DNA from 2 places in the Occultella kanbiaonis genome. Region 1 is predicted to be linked to the other one. Evidence: riboswitches for the same ligand, from Rfam matches in the RefSeq annotation. Region 1 holds a riboswitch; the other holds the start of a gene.
What was found. A riboswitch is a leader RNA that binds a small molecule or an ion and turns the genes downstream of it on or off. The one in region 1 is predicted to bind thiamine pyrophosphate.
Positions count from the first base shown of each region.

Region 1 (4,203 bases):
ACGACCGTGGTGCCGATGACGACCGGCGCACGCTCCGCCGTCGGGCCATCAGCTCCACCAGACCCGCGCGCAGCGCGGCACGCCCGGGTGCGACCTCGCGGCCAAGCGCCAGGCCGACCTCGATCCCGGCCGGGAGCCACGCCCCGGCGCCCGCCAGGGCCACGCCGTGCTCGCGCAGGACCTGCGGCGTCGGCCCGGCGGCCCGGACCCGGCCGGCGTCATCGAGGACGACCACGAGCTCGGGCAGCCGCCCCAGCTCGTCGAGGCGGTGCTCGATGAGGATCTGTGCGGGTCCGGGTGCCGCGAGGAGCGCGCCGATCCGCCGGGCGGCCGCGGTGTCGAGCAGCGCCGTCGGCTCATCGAGGAGCAACACCTCCGGACGCGCCACGAGGGCCGCCGCGAGCGCGACCCGCTGACCCTGCCCGCCGGAGAGCTCGCCGGTGCGTCGCCCGATCAGGTCCGAGGCACCGACCGCCGCGAGCGCCGCACGCACCCGGGAGCCGATCTGCGCCGGCGGCACCGCTCGGTTCTCACAGGCGAACGCGACCTCGTCCACGACCGTGGGCAGGCACAGCTGGTCCGCGGGGTCCTGCGTGAGGGTGCCGACCCGCCCGGCCAGGACCGGCACGGGGGTGGTGGTCGGGTCGGTGCCGGCGATGCGGACCCGGCCGGTCACGTCGGCATCGATGGTGCCCGGGACCACCCCGGCGAGGACCCGTAGCACGGTGCTCTTGCCGGACCCGGACGAGCCCATCAGCAACAGCCGCTGCCCGGCGGGCACGTCCAGGTCCACGCCCGCGAGGGACGGTGCGGACGCCGTCGGGTAGTGCACCCGCAGGTCCCGCACGGTGACCGCGGCCGAGGGCTCGGGCGGCGTGCGGCGATCCGCGGCGGACGCGGGCGCGGCCGTCATCAGCGGGTGCGGGCGGCGCTGCGCTGGGCCCGCCCGATGGCGTAGTTGTCCAGCACGCCGGTGCGCAGCAGGGCGTCCCCGATGAGCTTCGCGAGGAGCCCGCAGAGCAGGATGCCGCTGGCGAACTGCAGGCCCACGCGCAGCGCGAAGAAGTCCTGCCCGGCCCATCCGAACCGGACCATCCCGAGCACCAGGTTGAACAGGGCTGCGCTGATCCCGGAGGCCAGGAACACGCCCCAGCCGTACCGGCGGTACCTGGTGAGCGCGAACGGGAGCTCGGCGCCGACGCCCTGGATCAGGCCGACCAGGAGCAGCATCGGTCCGACCGGTGAGGCCAGGAACACCACCTCGACGATCGCGGCGATGATCTCGACGACGATGCCGACGCCGGGCTTGCGGACGATGTAGACCGCGAGCGGGGCGACGACCATCCAGCCGCCGGCGAGGGCGTTCTGGGCGAGATCGCCGAACGGGCCCATCGCCACCTGGAGCCAGCCCCACAGCTGCACGAGGGCCCAGTAGAGGAAGCCGAAGACGACGGCGAGGGCGGCGAGGAGGACCAGGTCGTGCAGGGTGATCGGGGCCCGGCGGGGCGCGGTGGGGTCGGGGCGTGGGGTGCCCTGCTTCGGGGCGTTCTGGCCCTGGGCGTCCCGGCGTGGGCCTTCGGTTCGCGCGCTCATCGGTCGCCCGCAGTGCTCGGCGAGCTGGGCGAGTTCAGCGAGATGGTCGCGTGCGTGGCCACATGCCGGACGGACCGGCCGACGGTGAGCCAGGCGTCCCCGATGGTGGTGAGCACGTCGGCGAGGTCGCCGTCGAGGCGGGTTGCGAAGTGTTCGCTGCGGGTGAGCGTGCCCCGCTCGCGGGCGTCGTCGATGGCGGCGTAGATGGCGCTCATGTGATCGCCGTCGGGACCGTCGTGCAGGGGGTACAGCGACCAGTGCGCGGCGGCGCGCAGACCGGTGGGCGGGATCGGCGCGAGCCGCTCCGGAGCGAACGCGACGCCGTCGGCCACCTCGCAGGCGACCTCGCCCGGGCAGCCGCGGGAGAGCAGCACCTGGGCCACGGTGTGCACGCCGGTGCGCCCGGCCCGCGCGATCACCGCGGTGAGGTAGCCGACCACATCGGACTCGGTGCCACGTACGAACGTGGAGACGTCGTCGGTGACGACCTCGAGCCCGGCCGGACGGTCCACGGCGAGGGCATCGATGATGACCTCGACGAACCGATCCGTGAGCGGAAGCAGCGTGAACCGGGCACCGACGCCGTACGCGCCCGGGGTGGGCGACGCCTCGGCGGACGTGCCGGCGGCGGGGATGGAGCCGTTGGTCGGTGCCGTGGCGGCGGCGGTGGCGGGTGCGGGCGGAGTGAAGGGGCTGGTGACTTCGGGCATCGTCGGGTCCTCTCGTCGAAGGACCCCCGGCGAGTGCACGACGCCGGGCCCAACCCACGTCGGAGACCTCCGGCACGGGTCGTGCCCGACAACTGCCCTACTCCCTACGCTGGTGCTAACCAGTTCAGGTTCCTCGGGTCTGCGGCCGGTGTACCGACCGCACTCTCAGCGCCAACGCGCTCCCCGGGGGCTATGTCACGGCCACCCTAGCCCCGAACCTGTACCGCGGAGCAGGCGCCGTCCAATCCGTGGACGGCTACCGGCCGGAGATGGACCGCGCGAACTCGCTGCGCCGCCGACCCAGTCACCTGGCCCTCGAGTTAGTCATGAACAACCGCCTACCTCGACGGCTGGGTGACTACATCGACCACGCCGTCAGCCGCATCATCAAACCCGTGCGCTGGGTCACGCGGCCTGGCCGCCGTCGGTGGCCTGCTGGGAGGCGACCTCCACGCGGGCGCGTTCGCGGGCGGCGCGCTCCTCGGCGTTCGTGAGGATCAGGTGCGGGCGGCGGCGCAGCCGGTAGGACACCTCGATCTGCCAGTTCCGGTGCGCCCACAACGCGGCCGCCGCGGCCACCAGCACCGAGGCGATCGCGCCGATCCCGATGGACCAGCGCGGCCCCCAGGCCTCGGCGACCCAGCCCACGAACGGGGAGCCGATCGGGTTCCCGGCGAACAGCACCACCACGTACAGGCTCATCACGCGGCCCCGGATCGCGGGGTCGGTGCCGATCTGGATGGCGGCGTTCGCGGTCGTGAGCATGGTGATGGAGAAGAAGCCCACCGGGATGCACGCGAGCGCGAAGAGCTCATAGGTGGGCGCGAGCGACATCAGGCCGGAGAACACTCCGAACAGCGCGGCGGCGGCGATCACGCTGCGCACCCGGGGCTGCTTGCGCCGAGCGGCGAGCAGCGCGCCGGCGAGCGACCCGATCGCGAGGATCGAGCCGAGGATGCCGTACTCGCTCGCGTCCTTGCCGAACTCGATCCGGGCCATCACCGCGGAGGTGAGCTGGAAGTTCAGGCCGAGTCCGCCCACCACGAACACGACGATCATGATCATCATGATGTCGCTGCGGTGCCGGACATAGGCCATCCCGGCCCGCAGTTGCCCCTTGGCGCGCGCGATCCGTGGCGACACGTGCAGCTCGGCGGTACGCATGATCGCCATCACGAAGATGGTCGCGGCGAACGAGACCGCGTTGATGATGAACACCCAGCCCGGTCCGACGAGTGCGATCAGGAGCCCGGCCGCGCCGGGTCCGATCAGCCGGGCAGCGTTGAACGACGCACTGTTCAGGGCGACCGCGTTCGCGAGCCCGCTGGCCGGCACGAGCTCGGAGACGAACGTCTGCCTGGCCGGGGCGTCGAACGCGCTCGCCACCCCGAGCAGGGTCGCCAGCACGTACACGTGCCACAGCTCGGCGTGCCCGAACAGCACGAGCGCACCGAGAGCCACCGCGAGCAGACCGAGGATGCCCTGCGTTGCCATGAGCAACTTGCGCCGGTCGATCCGGTCCGCGAGCAGGCCGGCGTACGGGCTGAGCAGCACCGACGGCGCGAACTGCAGCCCGGTGACGATCCCGACGGCGAGGCCCGAGTCGTCGGACAGTTCGGTCAGGACCAACCAGTCCTGGGCGATCCGCTGCATCCAGGTGCCCACGTTGGCCACGAGGGCACCGGCGAACCAGAGCCGGTAGTTGTAGTGCCTCATCGAGGCGAACATCGCGCTCACTGGGTGTAGATCCTCCGCATGATCTCCTCGGCGTCGGAGAGCGTCTGCCGTTCGGCGGGCGTCAGGGATGCGAGCCGTCGGGAGAGCCACTGGTCCCGACGGCGCCGCGTGGCGATGATGTGCTGCTCGCCCGCCTCCGTGAGCGAGACGACGACCTGTCGCT
Region 1 covers NZ_CP046175.1:4,489,959-4,494,161, forward strand. The annotation lists gene GKS42_RS20655 (ABC transporter ATP-binding protein) at 1-913, opposite strand, end outside; gene GKS42_RS20660 (ECF transporter S component) at 913-1,593, opposite strand; gene GKS42_RS20665 (YkoF family thiamine/hydroxymethylpyrimidine-binding protein) at 1,590-2,303, opposite strand; TPP riboswitch at 2,386-2,499, opposite strand; gene GKS42_RS20670 (MFS transporter) at 2,709-4,040, opposite strand; gene GKS42_RS20675 (MarR family transcriptional regulator) at 4,037-4,203, opposite strand, start outside.

Region 2 (4,203 bases), 800 kb from region 1:
TCCCGCCGATGTCAGGCTTCCTCGGCAAGGTCGGCCTGCTCCAGGCCGGTCTGGAACTCGGGACGCCGCTGGCCCTGGCGACGGTCGCCGGTGGTCTGCTCACCTCCCTGCTGACCCTGTACGCGGTGGTCAAGGCCTGGAACAAGGCGTTCTGGCAGGAGGCCCCCGAGGAACTCCCCGAGGGCACCACGCCCCGCTCGATGTTCGGGCCCGCCGCCGTCCTGGCCACCCTCGGTGTGCTGTTCGCCGTGATCGGAGGCCCGCTGTACAGCTACACCGACGCCGCGGCCCGGGACCTGCAGGCGCAGACCCCCTACATCGACTCGGTTCTGGTCCGTGGTGACCGGGGCGAAGGTGACTCCGACGCGGCCGGGGGTGACGACGGATGAGGGCGGGCGGACCACGCAAGTGGCTCGAGAAGCTCCCGATGGTGCTGTGGCTGACGATCCTCTGGGTGCTGTTCTGGGGCGAGCTGAGCCTGGCGAACGTGCTTGCCGGTGCGGTCATCGGGCTGTTCGTCATGACGGTCATGCCGATGCCCCGGATCGGCTTCGAGGGCCGGGTCTCCGTCATCGGCACCACGATCCTGCTCGGGAAGTTCGCGGTCGACGTCGTGCTGGCCTCGGTGCAGGTGGCCCGGCAGGCCCTGCGATTCGGTCACGACCCGCACGGCGCCGTGATCCGGGTGCCGCTGCGTGGGCATTCCGACCTGTTCCTGACCCTGACCGCGGTGCTGTGTTCGCTCGTGCCCGGCTCCATCATCGTGGAGGCCCACCGGCTCTCCGGCACCCTGTACGTGCACGTCCTGGACGTGCCGGCCGCGGGCGGGGTCGAGAAGGCGAAGGCCGACGTCCTCGCCCAGGAGCGGCGCGTGCTCTACGCGCTCGCGACGGACGCCGACATCGCCGCGGCGGGCCTGCCGCCCCGGCCGTGGAAGCGTGGCCGCGGCGACGGGCCGAACGCAACCCCCGCCGTCGACCATGCCCGCCCGACCGATGGTGAAGGGACGGTGACCCGATGAGCGTGGGTGTGCTGATCACGTGCGGGGTGCTGCTGACGGCGGCGGCCATCCTTGCCATGAGCCGGGTCGAGCGTGGGCCGAGCATGCTCGACCGCATCGTCGCGATCGACGTCATGGTGGCCGCGATCATCGGCTGCCTGACGATCCTGTCCGCCTGGTCCGGCCGGGTGGACCTGGTGCCCGTCCTCATGGTGCTCGCGCTCGTCGGGTTCGTCGGGTCGGTGACGCTGGCCCGATTCGCGGCCGCGGAGCCCGAAGCGGAGCGGCACATCCTCACCCCCGAGGAGATCGCCGAGGCCGATGCCAAGGTGCGGGCCGAGCTGGAGGAGGAGTCGTGAACTGGTCGGACATTGCCATGGTCGCCTCCTCGGTGTTCCTGGTCCTGGGCAGCCTGCTCACCCTGATCGCCGCCATCGGCGTGACCCGGTTCCCCGACCTGCTCGCCCGGATGCACGCCGCGACCAAGCCCCAGGTGCTCGGCCTGGTGCTCATGATGACCGGCCTTGCCCTGGCGCTCGGCACCTCACAGGTGACCTGGAAGCTCACCCTCGTGGTGCTGTTCCAGCTGATCACCGCGCCGGTGTCGGCGCACATGGTGGGCCGGGCCGGCTACCGCACCGGCAAGGTGCGCTCCGACCTGCTCGTGGTCGACGAGCTCACCGACGACCTGCGGGCCGCCCGGGAGGACGCGGACCGCTGAGAGCGGGCCGCACAGCGCAGGGGCTCAGGCCTTCTCGATGTCCCCGCGTGCCATCCACTTGCCTGCGGTCCGGGTGGCGAACGTGCGCGCGAACGCGACGATGGCGCCGCTGACCGCCGCGAACACGACCAGCTCGCCGAGGCTGATCTCGCCGTCGTCCGCGTCACCGGTCGGTGGCTCGTGCCCGGTGACGCCCTTCCACACCAGGGAGATGAGCTTGTTGGCCGCGAACCCGGCAGCGATGGCGGCGACGGTGGTCACGATCTTCTGGGCGTTCATGAGCACTCCTGGTGATTGCGGATCGGCTCTGGTCACCCTATCCGGCGCGGACCGGCTTCCGCCCGGTGAGTCGGCGCCCGGGCACCGGTGACCCGGGCGCGGTGTACCGTTGGGCCATAACGACAGGGGAGCGCCACCGGCGCTGAGAGTGCGGTCCGCCGCAGACCCTCGAACCTGCTCCGGCTAGCACCGGCGAAGGGAGTCGAGTTCCTCTCCCATGTGGTGTTCACGCACCGCTTGGACCCCTTCTCAATTCCAGTTGAGGAGGACGCACATGTTCCACCATGCACGTAGATCCCGCGGCCCGCGGCCCGCGACGGTGAGGCGCCGTCGCGCCGCGACGGGGCTGACCGCCCTCGCCGCGATCGCGCTCGCCGGATGTTCGCTCGCCGGCGGCGGCGGGGACGACGGCGGAGCCGACCCGAGCGCCGACGGCGGCGGTGTCGTGCGGGTCGTCACCCACGACTCGTTCAGCCTCTCCGAGGACCTGATCACGGCGTTTGAGGCCGACTCCGGCTACACCCTCGAGTTCAGCGCCCCCGGCGACGGCGGCGCCCTCGTGAACCAGCTGATCCTCACCAAGGACTCCCCGCTCGGCGACGTCGCGTTCGGCGTCGACAACTCCTTCGCGAGCAGGGCGATCGACGCCGAGGTGTTCGAGCCGTACACACCCGCGGACCTACCCGGCAGCGCCGAGCAGTACCTCGCCGACGACGCCGGCTCGCTCACCCCGATCGACGTAGGCGACGTGTGCCTGAACGTGGACCACACCTGGTTCACCGAGCACGGCATCGCCGAACCGGCCACGCTCGAGGACCTGCTCGCCCCCGAGTACCGGGGCCTGACCGTGGTGCCCAACCCGGCCACCTCCTCGCCCGGGCTCGCGTTCCTGCTCGCCACCGTCGGCGCGTTCGGCGAGGACGGCTGGGTCGACTACTGGGCGGACCTGTCCGCGAACGGCCTCAAGGTGGTGCAGGGCTGGTCGGACGCATACTCGGTGGACTTCTCCGGGTCCACCGGCGCCGGCGCCTACCCGATCGTGCTCTCCTACTCGACGTCGCCGGCGTTCGAGGTGGCCGAGGGTGCGGACTCCGCCCCCACCGGGGCGCTCCTGGACACCTGCTTCCGGCAGGTCGAGTACGCCGGGGTGCTCGCCGGGGCCGAGAACCCCGAGGGGGCAAGGGCGTTCATCGACTTCCTGCTCACGGAGGCGGTGCAGGCCGACATTCCCGGCCAGATGTACGTCTACCCGGTGGACGACCGCGTCGAGCTGCCCGAGTCCTGGACCACGTTCGCACCGCTCGCGCCCGAGCCGTTCGAGGTCGCACCCGAGGACATCGCCGCGAACCGGGATGCCTGGATCCAGACCTGGACCGACACGGTGATCGGCTGAGGATCGCGTCGATGTCCGGCCGCGTGAAGGACACGGGGAACACGGTGGTGCGCACCCGGGGCCGGGCCGGCATGGCCCGACGGCGCAGCGCCGTCGCCTGGGTGGTGGCGGGCGCGATCCCGCTCGCGTTCCTCGCCGTGTTCTTCGCGTGGCCGGTCGCGACGCTGGTCGCGCGCGGCTTCACCACCGACGGCGCCCTCGACCTCTCCGGGTTCGCGGAGGTCTTCGCCCGCCCCAGGACCTGGCGGATCATCCGGCTCACCCTGGTCCAGGCCCTGCTCGGCACCGCGCTCGCGGTGCTGCTCGGGCTGCCCGGCGCGTACCTGCTGTACCGGCGCACGTTCCGCGGCCGGGCGCTGGTGCGGGCGTTCGTGACGGTGCCGTTCGTGCTGCCGACGGTGGTGGTCGGCGTCGCGTTCCGGTCCCTGCTCACCGAGGGCGGTCCGCTCGGCTTCCTGCACCTGGACGGCACGTTCACCGCGATCGTCCTGGCGCTCGTGTTCTTCAACTACACGGTGGTGGTGCGCACCGTCGGCGGTCTGTGGGAGCGCCTCGACCCGCGCACCGAGCAGGCCGCCCGCGCCCTCGGCGCCCCACCGTGGCGGGCGTTCCTGACGGTGACCCTGCCCGCGCTGACACCGGCCATCGTCTCTGCCGCGTCCGTGGTGTTCCTGTTCTGCGCCACCGCGTTCGGGGTGGTCATGGTCCTCGGCGGCACCCGGTACGGCACCATCGAGACCGAGATCTGGATCCAGACCACGCAGTTCCTGGACCTGCGCACCGCCGCCGTGCTGTCCGTGGTCCAGCTCG
Region 2 covers NZ_CP046175.1:5,291,738-5,295,940, reverse strand. The annotation lists gene GKS42_RS24300 (Na+/H+ antiporter subunit D) at 1-389, shown strand, start outside; gene GKS42_RS24295 (Na+/H+ antiporter subunit E) at 386-1,021, shown strand; gene GKS42_RS24290 (MrpF/PhaF family protein) at 1,018-1,359, shown strand; gene mnhG (monovalent cation/H(+) antiporter subunit G) at 1,356-1,721, shown strand; gene GKS42_RS24280 (DUF4235 domain-containing protein) at 1,746-2,000, opposite strand; TPP riboswitch at 2,115-2,218, shown strand; gene GKS42_RS24275 (thiamine ABC transporter substrate-binding protein) at 2,275-3,393, shown strand; gene GKS42_RS24270 (ABC transporter permease) at 3,405-4,203, shown strand, end outside.
Region 2: linked by a shared signal. The riboswitch ahead of GKS42_RS24275 (thiamine ABC transporter substrate-binding protein) and the one ahead of GKS42_RS20665 (YkoF family thiamine/hydroxymethylpyrimidine-binding protein) in region 1 are both predicted to bind thiamine pyrophosphate.